DNA from 2 places in the Paenibacillus sp. FSL H8-0260 genome. Region 1 is predicted to be linked to the other one. Evidence: a T-box and tRNA genes for the amino acid it is inferred to sense, from the RefSeq annotation. Region 1 holds a T-box; the other holds one or more tRNA genes.
What was found. The T-box of region 1 lies ahead of MHI51_RS24880 (arginine--tRNA ligase). A T-box ahead of a tRNA ligase gene usually reads a tRNA of that ligase, here a tRNA-Arg.
Positions count from the first base shown of each region.

Region 2: it encodes a tRNA-Arg, which carries the amino acid that the T-box ahead of MHI51_RS24880 (arginine--tRNA ligase) is inferred to sense. The anticodon was not compared.

Region 1 is NZ_CP150298.1:5,583,640-5,590,628, forward strand. It holds gene MHI51_RS24865 (exosporium glycoprotein BclB-related protein) at 1-1,240, opposite strand, end outside; gene MHI51_RS24870 (collagen-like protein) at 1,668-3,614, opposite strand; gene MHI51_RS24875 (hypothetical protein) at 3,660-4,019, opposite strand; T-box leader at 4,269-4,487, shown strand; gene MHI51_RS24880 (arginine--tRNA ligase) at 4,528-6,393, shown strand; gene MHI51_RS24885 (GH36-type glycosyl hydrolase domain-containing protein) at 6,453-6,989, opposite strand, start outside.
Region 2 is NZ_CP150298.1:5,471,899-5,478,887, reverse strand. It holds rRNA gene MHI51_RS24415 (23S ribosomal RNA) at 1-74, shown strand, start outside; rRNA gene rrf (5S ribosomal RNA) at 221-337, shown strand; gene MHI51_RS24405 (hypothetical protein) at 571-864, shown strand; tRNA gene MHI51_RS24400 (tRNA-Glu) at 952-1,026, shown strand; tRNA gene MHI51_RS24395 (tRNA-Val) at 1,116-1,191, shown strand; tRNA gene MHI51_RS24390 (tRNA-Met) at 1,281-1,357, shown strand; tRNA gene MHI51_RS24385 (tRNA-Asp) at 1,383-1,460, shown strand; tRNA gene MHI51_RS24380 (tRNA-Lys) at 1,475-1,547, shown strand; tRNA gene MHI51_RS24375 (tRNA-Gly) at 1,584-1,658, shown strand; tRNA gene MHI51_RS24370 (tRNA-Arg) at 1,669-1,745, shown strand; tRNA gene MHI51_RS24365 (tRNA-Leu) at 1,765-1,843, shown strand; gene MHI51_RS24360 (RNA polymerase sigma factor) at 2,045-2,614, shown strand; gene MHI51_RS24355 (radical SAM/SPASM domain-containing protein) at 3,299-4,843, shown strand; gene MHI51_RS24350 (hypothetical protein) at 4,913-5,101, shown strand; gene MHI51_RS24345 (ATP-binding cassette domain-containing protein) at 5,433-6,989, shown strand, end outside.

The DNA of each region.
Region 1 (6,989 bases):
TAGGAACCGAGAACGCAAAGTTCAGCAAGGTTCCAGCCGCTCCGGTAAGATCTATAGTACCGCCTGTAATACTGATATTAGTTGCACTGCTACCAAAACCAACTGCACTTGAAGTATTCAAAAGCCCCCCTAATACAGTGGTCATTGCTACTGGAAGACCAGAAGAATATGGAATAATTGCACCTGAACCAGTAGCACCTGTTGCTCCAGTTACACCAGCAGTTCCTGTTGCTCCAGTTACGCCAGCACCTGTCGCTCCCGTTACTCCAGCACTTCCTGTCGCTCCCGTTGCTCCAGCACTTCCTGTCGCTCCAGTTACACCAGCACTACCTGTCGCTCCCGTTGCTCCAGCACTTCCTGTCGCTCCCGTTGCTCCAGCACTTCCTGTCGCTCCCGTTACTCCAGCACTTCCTGTCGCTCCCGTTGCTCCAGCAGTTCCTGTCGCTCCCGTTACTCCAGCGCTACCCGTCGCTCCCGTTACTCCAGCACTTCCTGTCGCTCCCGTTGCTCCAGCAGTTCCTGTCGCTCCCGTTGCTCCAACACTTCCTGTCGCTCCCGTTACGCCAGCACCTGTGGCTCCCGTTGCTCCAGCAGTTCCTGTTGCTCCCGTTGCTCCAGCAGTTCCTGTCGCTCCAGTTACACCAGCACCTGTTGCTCCCGTTGCTCCAGTACTTCCTGTCGTTCCCGTTGCTCCGACGCTTCCTGTCGCTCCAGTAGCTCCAGCACCTGTGGCTCCGGTTACGCCAGTACTTCCTGTCGCCCCCGTTGCCCCTGCACTTCCTGTCGCTCCCGTGGCTCCAGCACCTGTGGCTCCGGTTACGCCAGCACCTGTCGCTCCCGTTGCACCAACGCTTCCTGTAGCTCCAGTAGCACCTGTAATTCCTATATTTTCTCCATATAATTCAGAGTAGACAAGGCGATGAGCAGTCACTAATTGACCTGTGCTACTCTTCCCCCAAATTGAAATTTGAATGGGATCATCAATCGTAATAGGTGTTGTGAATAGAAATTCAAATGAATCAAAGTTTGCATAATAATCCCTATTAACCACTTGATTAGGAGCTAAATTAACCTGTTCACTTACATATAAAGTTCTTGTCCCATTCATATAATAGCCTTCGACTTGAACCGTTGACGGAGTATCATCACTCTGATTGACAATTTTAAGAGTAACAAGCTGAGTAGGTCTTACACCGCCTACCAGATTATTTTCTATGGGACCAGTAGATAGTTGACTCAATTTTCAACACCTCATTTTTTATGAAATTATAATACTCGTATTATTTGAATTTCGAAAATCAACTCACCTGAACAAAACTATCCTCAAGAGTTACGTATAAACTAGGGTTTTATCTATAATCATTCCTCCCCCTGCTCTAAGTTGATAATCTATGAGCCTACAAATCAGTTCATATTTTTTGGCTCTTTATAGTATTATTCTTATTTTGAATTAAGGTGTGGACATCCATTTAAAAACTACTATTACACATATTTGATTTATTAAAATAAGCTAAAAATCTGTAATGGTTTAATAGAATAAGAATCTAATAAGCAACGTTCCAGTCGACTTATAACATATGCCAACAAAACAGAGGGTAACCCGAGAGCCACACTAACGGCTACCGAATTACCCCTGTTATAAACACTGAACTTGAAGATAAATAAGCTTAAGTTAATTCATGAACAGACCAGACGATACCTGCTGAGTTCGCTCCACCCAAATTCAAAGGAACCGTCAAACCATTTGCCACATAGAACAAGCCAATCACATCACCTGCGGTTAATGCAAATTCTCCAGCTAGCGTCACAGTACCACTTCCCAAAATTGCTCTCAAATCTAATATAAGCGCTACATTCACATCAAGTACTGGGAACAACCCACTTACCAGATTTGTTGCAGTAGGAGAAGTTCTCTGAACTACGAAAGCCGGATTAACTCCAGCACCAAGACTGATAGAAAGTGAGGCAGTTGTGGAATAATTGATAGTCGCTTCAATCGAATATCTACCAGTTGTCGGAATGGTATAATTTCCCCCAACTTCGTCGAAAGACGGGCTATCATAAAAAGGTGTTGTCACAGTCCAGCCAGTTAATTGTGTAGATGTGGAAATTGCCAATGAGGGTTTGAAAGCAGAAAACCCTTCTTGTTGAATGTTCGGACCTGTAGCTCCAGTTACTCCAGTTACTCCAGTTACTCCGGTAGCTCCGGTTACACCAGCTACTCCTGTTGCTCCTGTTGCTCCTGCTACTCCAGTCGCTCCGGTTACTCCTGTTTCACCCGTTGCTCCGGTTACACCAGCTACTCCTGTTGCTCCTGTTGCTCCTGTTGCTCCAGTTGCTCCTGTTGCTCCCGTTGCTCCAGCTACTCCTGTTGCTCCCGTTACACCAGCTTCACCCGTTGCTCCGGTTACACCAGCTACTCCTGTTGCTCCCGTTACACCAGCTTCACCCGTTGCTCCGGTTACACCAGCTACTCCTGTTGCTCCCGTTGCTCCTGCTACGCCAGTCGCTCCGGTTACTCCTGTTTCACCCGTTGCTCCGGTCGCTCCAGTTGCACCAGTCTCTCCTGCTCCGGTCGCTCCGGTAGCACCCGTTGCTCCATCCGCTCCAGTTGCTCCCGTTGCACCTGTCTCTCCTACTCCAGTCGCACCAGTCACTCCATCTGCTCCCGTTGCTCCTGTTGCACCTGTAGCTCCATCTGCTCCTGTTGCCCCTGTCTCTCCTGCTCCGGTCGCTCCTGTGGCACCCGTTGCTCCATCGGCTCCCGTTGCTCCTGTTGCACCTGTAGCTCCATCTGCACCTGTTGCCCCGGTCGCTCCTGTAGCACCTGTTGCTCCGTCAGCTCCCGTTGCACCAGTCGCCCCAGTTACTCCGTCTGCTCCTGTAGCTCCAGTCTCTCCTGCTCCGGTCGCTCCTGTTGCACCCGTTGCTCCGTCTGCTCCCGTTGCACCCGTTGCACCTGTAGCTCCATCGGCACCTGTTGCCCCAGTCTCTCCTGCTCCGGTCGCCCCGGTTGCTCCCTCTGCTCCCGTTGCACCCGTTGCACCTGTAGCTCCATCGGCACCTGTTGCCCCAGTCTCTCCTGCTCCGGTCGCTCCAGTGGCTCCATCCGCTCCAGTCACCCCGGTTGCACCAGTCACTCCATCTGCCCCTGTTACACCTGTCGCCCCAGTCTCTCCTGCTCCGGTAGCACCCGTTGCTCCATCGGCTCCGGTCGCTCCTGTTGCACCAGTCGCACCGGTCGCGCCAGTTATCCCTTGCGTTACACCAAGCAATTCTGCATGTACAAGTCGATGGGCAGTCACAATCTGGCCAACGCTATTTTTTCCCCATACTGAGATTTGAATCGGATCATCTACCAGACTTGTAGTTGTAAAAATAAATTCAAACGCATCAAAATCGGCATAATAATCACGTGTTATAACTTCATTAGGTGCTACATTTATCAGCTCGCTGACATATAAAGTTCTTGTCCCATCCATATAGTATCCTTGAACAAGAGCCATTGATGAATCAATGTCACTTCGGTTATCAATTTTGACAGTAACATGCTGAGTAGGTCTTACACCCCCTACCATACTATTGTCTATCGGTCCGGTAGATAAATAACTCAATTTCTCATCACTCCTTTAACGTTAACTGTGTCACAAAAATAATTATTAAATTAATACTGCCTGCTTCTCCCACGCAACTATGCGATGAGGATCTACCAATGCCCCTGAGTTCTGTTTTCCCCAGACTGAAATCCCAACCTCTGCTTCAACTGCTTCTACTGTTGTAAACACAAATTCAAATGCGTCCAAGTCGGCAAAATAGTTCTTAGTTAAAACTTGATTAGGTGCTAGATTTACTGTTTCATTCACATACATCGTTCTTGATCCGTTAAGAAGGAAACCTTGAATAACTAGATTATAAGGATTAAGAGAATCCCGATTAACTACTTTTACGGTTACCAGTTGCGACGGTCTGACCCCTAGGATTGGGCTGTTATCTATAGGTCCAGTAGAAAAGATAGCCATGTTTTATTCACTCCTCCCTTCCACTACAAATTGAAAGATTAGTGGCTCCGTATAGTAATATTCCTTGGCTTGAGTTAGCGTGTGGACTGTTGTGCAAAGGAACAGCTAGTCCTATAACAAGACAGCCTTCTTTTTCCAGATTTATAATCTACTAATCTGATAATCTAACAACAAAGAGCAACCAAGATTGTTAAGAAGCTAACCACTATTGCTTTTTATGAAATATTAGGTATACTGGTAAAAATTAATTAAGCATCGATGAGCGGGAGAGTAATTAACGAGATCTAGTCCTCAGCGAGCCGGGAGAGTGTAAGCCGGTACAGATCCCTTTAATGAAGCGCACCCGTGAGATGGACTTCTGAACCTTAGTAGGAAGTCCCGGCTGAAGGCCGTTATCCCGTAAGGTGGCTGAACAACTTGTTCAGCAACGAGAGTGGTACCGCGAGCGCTAAAGCCCTCGTCTCTTTTGAGACGAGGGCTTTTTTGTATTTTCAAAGGAGGGTATACCATGTTAAATCAAATCATCAAAGACGGAATCGAGCACAGTGTACAACGTGTATTCAATACCTTAGGAGCTGACTATCCAGAGGACATTGCCATTCTGATCGAACAGCCAGCTAATCTAGAGCATGGTGATTATTCATGCAATATCGCTATGCAGCTAGCCAAAACTCTACGTAAATCCCCAATGGTCATAGCAGAATTAGTGAAAGCAGAGCTTCAATTCCAAGGGCGCCTCGCCGGTCTTTTACAAAAAGTTGAAGTCGCTGCTCCCGGATTTATCAATTTGTATATGAATTGGCAAAGCTGGGCTGAACATTCCTTTGAACTGCCTGCCAGCACTGGGGAAAAAGTCATCATCGAGCACACTTCTATCAACCCCAACAAAGCCGCCCACGTAGGTCATCTAAGAAACGCCTGTATCGGCGATACTCTAGTCAGAATTATGAAAAGAACTGGGTATAACGTAGAGGTCCATAACTACATTGATGATCTCGGCAATCAGCTGGCGGATACAGTTGTTGGATTATTAAATATATCTTTAGAAGGGGAACACCAACGTTTCGGTGATTTTTGCTGGGATCTTTATGCCAAAGTGAACAAAGAATATGCGCTGAACTCTGAGATGACACATAAGCGCACAGATATACTGCACTCCCTTGAACAAGGGGGCGGTAACGAAGCCTGGCTGGGCAACCTTGTAGCTGAACGCATCGTTAGAGAGCATGTAGAGGAAATGAAACATTTTGGAATTTATTATGATTTGCTGGTATGGGAGAGCAGTATTTTAAAAGAGGGATTTTGGGCAGCCGCAGCTGAGCTACTGAAGCAGACAGCCGTTTTTGTACAAGAGACTGAAGGTAAACTCGCAGGCTGCTGGGTGCTGAAGCAAGGAACAGAGGCTAACATTGGAGCGGATTCAGAGGAGCATCAGCTCGATAAGGTGCTGGTGCGTTCGAATGGGATTTTAACGTATACAGCCAAAGATATTGCCTATCATCTCTGGAAATTTGGTCTTTTGACCAAAGATTTCTCCTATAGCGAATTCTCGTCCGGTTTATGGACAACTGGATTAACTGGAACCCAAGAATCTTATGGGCAGGCGGACAGAGTCATCAATGTGATCGATTACAGACAGGAATATCCACAACAGATGGTTAAGCAAGCCTTAGGGGCACTAGGTTATAACGAGCAAGCAGACAAACTCCATCATGTGAGCTATGGTGTTGTATCTCTTAGTCCCGCTTCGGCGGCCGAGCTGGGTATAGATATTTCAGAAGGCAAATCTTCTTATGCTATGTCCGGACGTCAGGGAATCGGGATTAAGGTAAGCGATCTGGTGGAGCTTATGGAACAGAACATTGAGCACACACGTTCCGATAAAGACGGCCTCTCCAGCCGATTGATTGCCACTGCTGCGATTCGCTACTATCTGCTACGGTTTAATTTAGGAACGGAAATCGTGTTTGATTTCAAACAGGCTACCGAAATATCCGGCAATACCGGAGTTTATCTGATGTATACTTTTGCGCGTGCGACAAGCGTTTTGAGTAAAGCTACGATCCCAATCCTTACAGCTGCCGCACAGCTTCAGTTCCCTTCCGAATTGGAAAAAGCAGAGCTTGCCCTGCTAAGACAGCTAAGTCTCTGGCCGGAGATATTACATTCAGCAAGTATAGAGTTAACGCCAAATACGCTCTGCACTTACGCACATACCTTAGCTACACTGTTCAACAACTTCTATTCTGCATGTCCGATTCTAAAAGGAGATCCAGCTACGATCGAATTCCGCCTCTGGCTCACTTCAAGATTCAAGGACATCTTGGGAGATGTGCTCGAAGTGCTTGGGTTACCGACACCGAGCCGAATGTAAAAAACACAAAAAAGGCAATTTCCGCGCTTAACGCGGAGATTGCCCTTCTATATATAATGTTACTTATAAATCTCTATCACATTTCCAACTTCCGTGCTGAGACGATCAAAGTCCGCACGTTTGATGCGAACACCACCACTACGATAGCGGTTAGGTGTACCTTCTGTTTGCACTTCCGTACCGTTGATAGTAATTTGACTAATCTCACGACCTGTAAGGTGATAGATAAAGTCTACCTTAGTGCCTGCATATTCAAAGCTGAAGTGCATTCCATCCAGCGATTCCGGCAGAATCGGGTCAACAATTAAGTCTCCACCTTCCGTACGGATCCCCAGTGCATTCGAGATTAACTGGTTCATATAGATCCCAGGACCGCTGGAATAGATTCTCCAGCCACCTTTAACAGCTACGTCACCATTGCGCAGTTTATCGAAATTCTCCTGTGCCTCATAACGGGTGTTAAATTTACCATCCGAGCTACTGAAATAGGAGTTAGCTTGACGTAGTTCAGCGTTTGGCACCACATCGCGGATTCCGATCGGATTAATCGCTGCCAGACCCTTCCAGACCTGATCGGTTTTACCGAGCTTAGCCAT
Region 2 (6,989 bases), 110 kb from region 1:
GGTAGATAGGTTGGAGGTGGAAGTGCAGCAATGCATGGAGCTGACCAATACTAATCGGTCGAGGGCTTATCCTATATGTAAAATGCAGATTTGTTTCGGATTCAGTTTTCAGGCATCAATCTCAGATTTATATAGTCCAAGTGACTGTATGATGATGAATTTGTTTTCAGCATTTGGCGATGCTGAGACCTGAATAATGCATTTGTACCGCAAATGCCCGTTTGGTGGCGATAGCGGAGGGGTTCCACGCGTACCCATCCCGAACACGACCGTTAAGCCCTCCAGCGCCGATGGTACTTGGACCGAAGGGTCCTGGGAGAGTAGGACGTTGCCAAGCACGCAAGACCACTGTTGAGTAATCGACAGTGGTCTTTTTGTTGTACGATGTTTAGCAGTTTATTATAAGGATAGGCAATCACTGTGAAGTGGTTTTTGAATGAAAATTAGTTCATGGAGGCAAATGATCATGATTATATGGATCAATGGTGCTTTTGGTTCAGGGAAGACACAAACCGCATATGAAATGTATAGAAGAAAAACATAGCTAGCGAGTATGATGGAATAATTATCGTGCCTATGACCATAATGAATCTAGATAGTGAAATCATCGGCAAGTTCATTGATGGAGGTATAGAGCTTTATCATTTAAGTTTGCGTGGCTCCCGAGAGACCTTGCTTAAGAGATTAAGCGTTAGAGGTGAAGGAAAAGACCCTTGGGCTGCTCAGCAGATCGACAGGTGGATCAGAGGGCTTGATCACGAGGTATTTAAGCAGCATCTAGACACGAATGATAGAACTATAGGTCAAATCGTTGAGATAATATCTCAAAAGCTTCATATCAATCTATTACCTAGGGAAGAGTAAAAAGAAAAATAATTAGTTTAGGTATTGCTATACTTAATAATACATGATATAATCTTTTTTGTTGTCAAAACAATTTGTTTTTAAAACGGCCCGTTGGTCAAGGGGTTAAGACACCTCCCTTTCACGGAGGTAACATGGGTTCGAATCCCATACGGGTCACCATTTCTTCTTGAAACAGCATTAGACTTCTAGAAAAAATGGTTGCATTACAGGTTTGATTGTGGTATGATAATTAAGTTGCTTCTTTACATGGAGGCTTAGCTCAGCTGGGAGAGCATCTGCCTTACAAGCAGAGGGTCGGGGGTTCGATCCCCTCAGCCTCCACCATAACACATCCCCAAAAGTGAAGTTAATGCTTCACTAAGGATTCCGGATACTTTCCGGGGGATCCAAGGGAATTAATACTTTTTTACTGACGCGGGGTGGAGCAGCCCGGTAGCTCGTCGGGCTCATAACCCGAAGGTCGCAGGTTCAAATCCTGCCCCCGCAACCAATTTTCATTAAGCAATTATTCTTCTGGAACCGTGGTGTAGTTGGCCTAACATGCCTGCCTGTCACGCAGGAGACCGCGGGTTCGAATCCCGTCGGTTCCGCCATTTTCTTGCTTTATGAGCCATTAGCTCAGTTGGTAGAGCACCTGACTTTTAATCAGGGTGTCGAAGGTTCGAGTCCTTCATGGCTCACTTCTTTAGTGAGTCGGACATCAATACATACCGTGTGCGGACGTGGCTCAGCGGTAGAGCATCGCCTTGCCAAGGCGAGGGTCGCGGGTTCGATTCCCGTCGTCCGCTCCATATAAATTTTGCGCCCTTAGCTCAGCTGGATAGAGCGTTTGACTACGAATCAAAAGGCCGGGAGTTCGAATCTCTCAGGGCGCGCCATATTTTAACTTAATACTTTGCCGGTGTGGCGGAATGGCAGACGCGCTCGACTCAAAATCGAGAGGGAAACCGTGGAGGTTCGAGTCCTCTCACCGGTATATCGAAAAAAAACTTGTAAGATTGCTTCCAGCAATTTTACAAGTTTTTTTTATTTTCTAAATATAGCTATTTATAGTGGTCTTTTTGTTTCGCTGAATGCTTCTAGTAGCATATATTGTGAATCATACATCACTTCCATAATAAGGTGGATCAACTATTATTATGTATTATAATGTAAATTAAAGGGAGTGAGAATATTCATGTTCTTCACCATCCTATCTACTGTAGAAGTTAACGAGGATGTTGTATTTCTAACAGAGCTATACGATAGGTATTATCCTATTATGAAAAAGAAGGCTTATGAGATCTTGCAGGACTATGATGTTGTTGATGATATGATACAGGAGTCCTTCGTCAGACTAATCAGTAAAGCCGCATTATTGCGTTCCCTAGACCTGCATAAACAAGTATCCTATCTGGTCCATACCGTACATAATACTAGTATTAATCATGCGAAGCAGCGCAAAAGACATCTGAATCATACCTCTTCAGGGATAACCGCTGACAGTATAGAGCAAATAGCCGACAAGCAGCCTAGCATCGAGGAGATGTATAGCCTCAAGGAGGATTACACAGAGATTGCCAAGATACTCAGTGAGTTATCAGAACGGGATCAGACTTTATTGTATAACAAGTACATTCTTGAATGGAGTGATCACAAGCTTGCTGCTTCTATGGATGTCCAAGCGGTGAATATTAGATCTTATTTGACCAGAGCCAGGCGCAGAGCAATGAAGTTGCTTCTTAAGAATGGCGGAAGTGGAGTATGAAGAAACATCTGAATAAGAAAAAAATAGAGGGAAATTACGAAGAGATCTTTATTTGCATGACCTTAGAGAGTAGAATATGCTGAACCTGCTGTACAGGAGAAGATAATAATACCCTTTATAGTATATCTCGGTGACATCTGTTTCGCTGACTATCGAGAGTGGGAGAACAATAAAGATTTATACGGATTATGATACTTCTATTACTCTCACCCTACAAAAGAGGTAAAACAGCAGCAATCAATGGTCTGATGTGAAGACTTGGACCTAGTCTTTCTCGAGCATGGGCTCACATGCTTCGAACGGGTTTAACTATGTCAATTCCGGGAATACCTACCGGGTGGTACATATAACAAAATTTGTGGAAAATAGTACGGTTCTGGAGACAATAAACTCCTATTCGTATGAATTCAAGTATTAAGACTCCGATTCTAGCCTAGCAAAAAAGAGCAGCGCTTATGCTGCTCTTTTTTGATTTAGAGTGTTGCAGGTTTCTATGCGAAGTTGTCTATTAAAATATGGGGCTCGGTTTAGTCTTATCAAGTAGAGTTTTCGCCTACTAAACTTCATAACCTAGATGTGGTAAGACCGAAAGTAACATATTAAAAAAATAATGTGTTGATATTTTTTTAATATGTTACTATAATAATATTCAAGAATTGTATTTTAATGGCAGGAGGTAATGAAATGGATTTATATAAAGATAACTTCGAAAACTTTTCAGAACTCTTTAATTACATCCAAGAATACAAAAAAGAAAAACCAGCACAAACAGCACTTTCCATAGGGAAGATATTCTCTGAACATAACTTTTACTACTTCTACGATAGTGGTACAAGTAAGGTTGTGATGCTTGACAATGATATAGCTCAGTTATTTGAATTGTTAATTTCCTCTAATAAAAGCTTAGATGAATTAAATCAATATATTTATGCTCACAACGTTAATGTAGATGAATTAATGACTTCAATTAATGAGGAGGATTTATTCAAAGGATTCAAAATTAAGCACTTATATAATGATATATCCCTAGAGTATATAAAAAATGAAATGAATACAGGGACAACGCAACTCATTTTAGAATTAACTGGAAAATGCAACATGCGTTGTCGCTATTGTATATACCATGATGGGTATCCTCACAATCGGGCGTTTACTTCAAAAAGAATGTCATCTGATACGGCGCTTAAATCTATTGATTACATGAAACTTTATGGGGATCAGCAGGAAGTTTCTATTACTTTTTACGGTGGAGAGCCTTTACTTGAATTCGAGCTATTAAAAGAAGTTATTGAATACTCGAAGGTTGCTTTAGCAGGAAGGACTATACAATTTTCTTTTACTACTAACTTGTCTGTATTAACCCCCAAAATGGCTGAATATTTTTCTACCGTTGACAATTTATCTATTCTTTGTAGCATTGATGGTCCCAAAGAAATACATGATATGTATCGAGTTTATAAGAATGGCTCAGGCTCATTTGATGACGTTTTCAAGAAATTCAAATTATTAAATAGTGTAGCTAGAAAAAATGGTAAGGAAATGCACATAAGTGCAAATGCGGTGTACATGCCTCCGTTTAGCGAAGAAAAGGTTTCTCAAATAGATGACTTTTTTACAAATTTAGATTTTACTCATGAAGATTTCCGATATCAATTAGGTTATGCCGGACCTGGTACTGTGCCTGAAGAATTGCTTAAAAGCTCCGATTATAATGACCAATCGCTACGACAATGGCAGGATAAGCAAATTAGTATTACTAGCAATTTGGAAGAAATCAAAGAACAAACTATCTTTAATTCACTTGATAGAATTCATAAAAGAAGCGTAACAAAAAGAGCTACTAATTTTGTGCCAATGAACGGTTGTTGTGTTGTTGGATCCCGACGATTATTTGTTTCCGCAGATGGCGATTTTCTCGCATGTGAAAGGATAGGAAACAGTCCTTCAATAGGAAATATAAATCAAGGGATTATTGAGGAAAAGATTTATAAAAAATATGTTTATGAATTTTCCGAAGTTTGGGAAAATATTTGCTCTGATTGTTGGGCTGCTAAACTTTGTAGTAGTTGTTATGTAGACAGAATGGATTCTTCGGGAGTCAGGGAACCTGATCTTGCAGAGTGTGAATATTATAGAAGTACAACAGAACGTAGTTTAAGGAATTATCACAACTTACTTAGGACATCACCGGAACAATTAGCAATCTTTAACGAAGATGTTCTTTTATAACAATTAATTTCTCGGTTTAATTGTTCTCATTTAAACCTGGATAAATACATAATGAAAGGAGGTGAGAATATGCTGAAAATTATGAATCCATATCAACAGCAAGCTATTGACAATGAGAGCATAGCTTTTCGTGCGCCATGTGTGTGTAACTCTAAATTAGCGAACCAAGCAGCTACTAAGGTTTCAGGAACTGGTTGTCAATGCTCTTGCATCGGTTCTGTAAATGAAGCGGCTAACCAAGACGCAGCAAGAAACTAGTTTTACAAACCAGCAGTATGTGTAATTCTCAATTAACGAACTATTCAGTTAAATAAAATTTCAGAACCTGATTGTAATTGCTCTTGCGTCGGTTCTGTAAACAACGCGTATAACTCCGACGCGGCAAGAAATTGAGTTTCACAATACAACAGTGTCTTCGTCCAATACCGACGAAGACACTGTTGTATTCAAATCTAAGGTTGTTAGACTGGAGTTACTCTTCAGAAGGCTATGACCTATATTGAAATACAATAACCATACCACATTATTCTTCAGGGTTTAGTCACGTCCTTAGTACTTAGAACACAATTAATACTGGAGGATAATTGAGATGAAGAAATTCAACAATTTTAGACACTTTAGTAACTACTTTGCTATTATAAAAACTACTCTAAGCGTATTATTCGCCTCTTCAAAAAAATACTTCATATTAATTTTAGTTTTAAGTTCTGTTATGGCTTTACCTGATATCATAAACTTAATTGTATGGCAGCATATAATAGATCAAATAGGTTCTCTTTTAATAAATGACAACAAAGATTATATTATCATAATATATCTCTTTCTTCTTCATTTCATTATTGTACTAATAAAATTAATTATTAATAAAACTACAAATTATGTAAAGGAAATTTATACTGTATTAGTTGATAAGTATATAACAAATAAAACTATTGAAATTGTAGACAGCATGGAAATGCAAGATTTCGAAGATCCAAGACTACATAATGACATCCAAAAAACAAATGACGAGTCAACAGTGAGAAGTATAGGTATTTTGAATAACATTGTTGAGATTATCATGAATATGACTTTATTCGTTGGTACAATAAGTATATTGGCATCTTACCAGATAAGTATAGTGATTATCATCATACTATCAATAGTCCCAAGTACAATAATTAATTTAAAATCTATGTCAAAGTTATTTGAAGTATATGATAAACGATATGAAAAAACTAGGTACTATAGTTCTTTAAAGGATATGATAGTTACATATGAAAATTTCAAAGAAATGAAATTATTTTCCAACATATCTTTTATACAGAATATCATTAATAATATTTTTGAAAAGATAATTGAGCAAGATAAAAATGTAAAAAGAACTTTGACTATAAAATCTACAGTAGGTGATTCTATTCAACATTTACTGACCTATTTATTGAAAATAATTATAGTTGTTAATGGTATTATGAGTAAACTGTCAATCGGTGTGATCATAATGAGTATTGAAACTGCTACCAAGCTGCAAAATGCTTTGATCAATTTAATAAGCTGTGCTTTGACACTATATGAAAATTGTTTGTATTTATTGAGCTTTGAGAGGTTAAACAAAATAAATTCAATAAAAAGCGAGGAAGTTAGGGAGGATTTAATAAAGGATTTTGTCGTGGATTCAATTGAGTTTATAGGAGTTTATTTTAAATATCCAAGCTCATGTAACCATATATTAGAAGATATAAATTTGACATTAAAAAAAGGATTTGATTATGCAGTTGTCGGATATAACGGAAGTGGAAAAACTACGTTGATCAAGATCATTTTAGGGTTATATGCACCAACAAAAGGCGAGATATTAATCAATGGCATTAATAGAACTATGTACGACAAGAAAGCCTATTTTGAGAAAATGAGCGCGATGTTTCAGGATTTTGTGAAGTTTCCGCTTACAATAAGAGAAAATATTGGAATTTCAATGGTTGATAATATTAACAATATGCCAGTTATAATAGAAGCTTCCGTCTTAGGTCAAGCACATGATTTTATTAATGAATTAAATAGGAAATTTGATACAAATTTATTGATTGGATGGGAAAATAGTGAGGATATTTCATCAGGACAATGGCAAAGACTTGCTATCTCAAGAAGTTTCGTCCGGGAAGCAGAC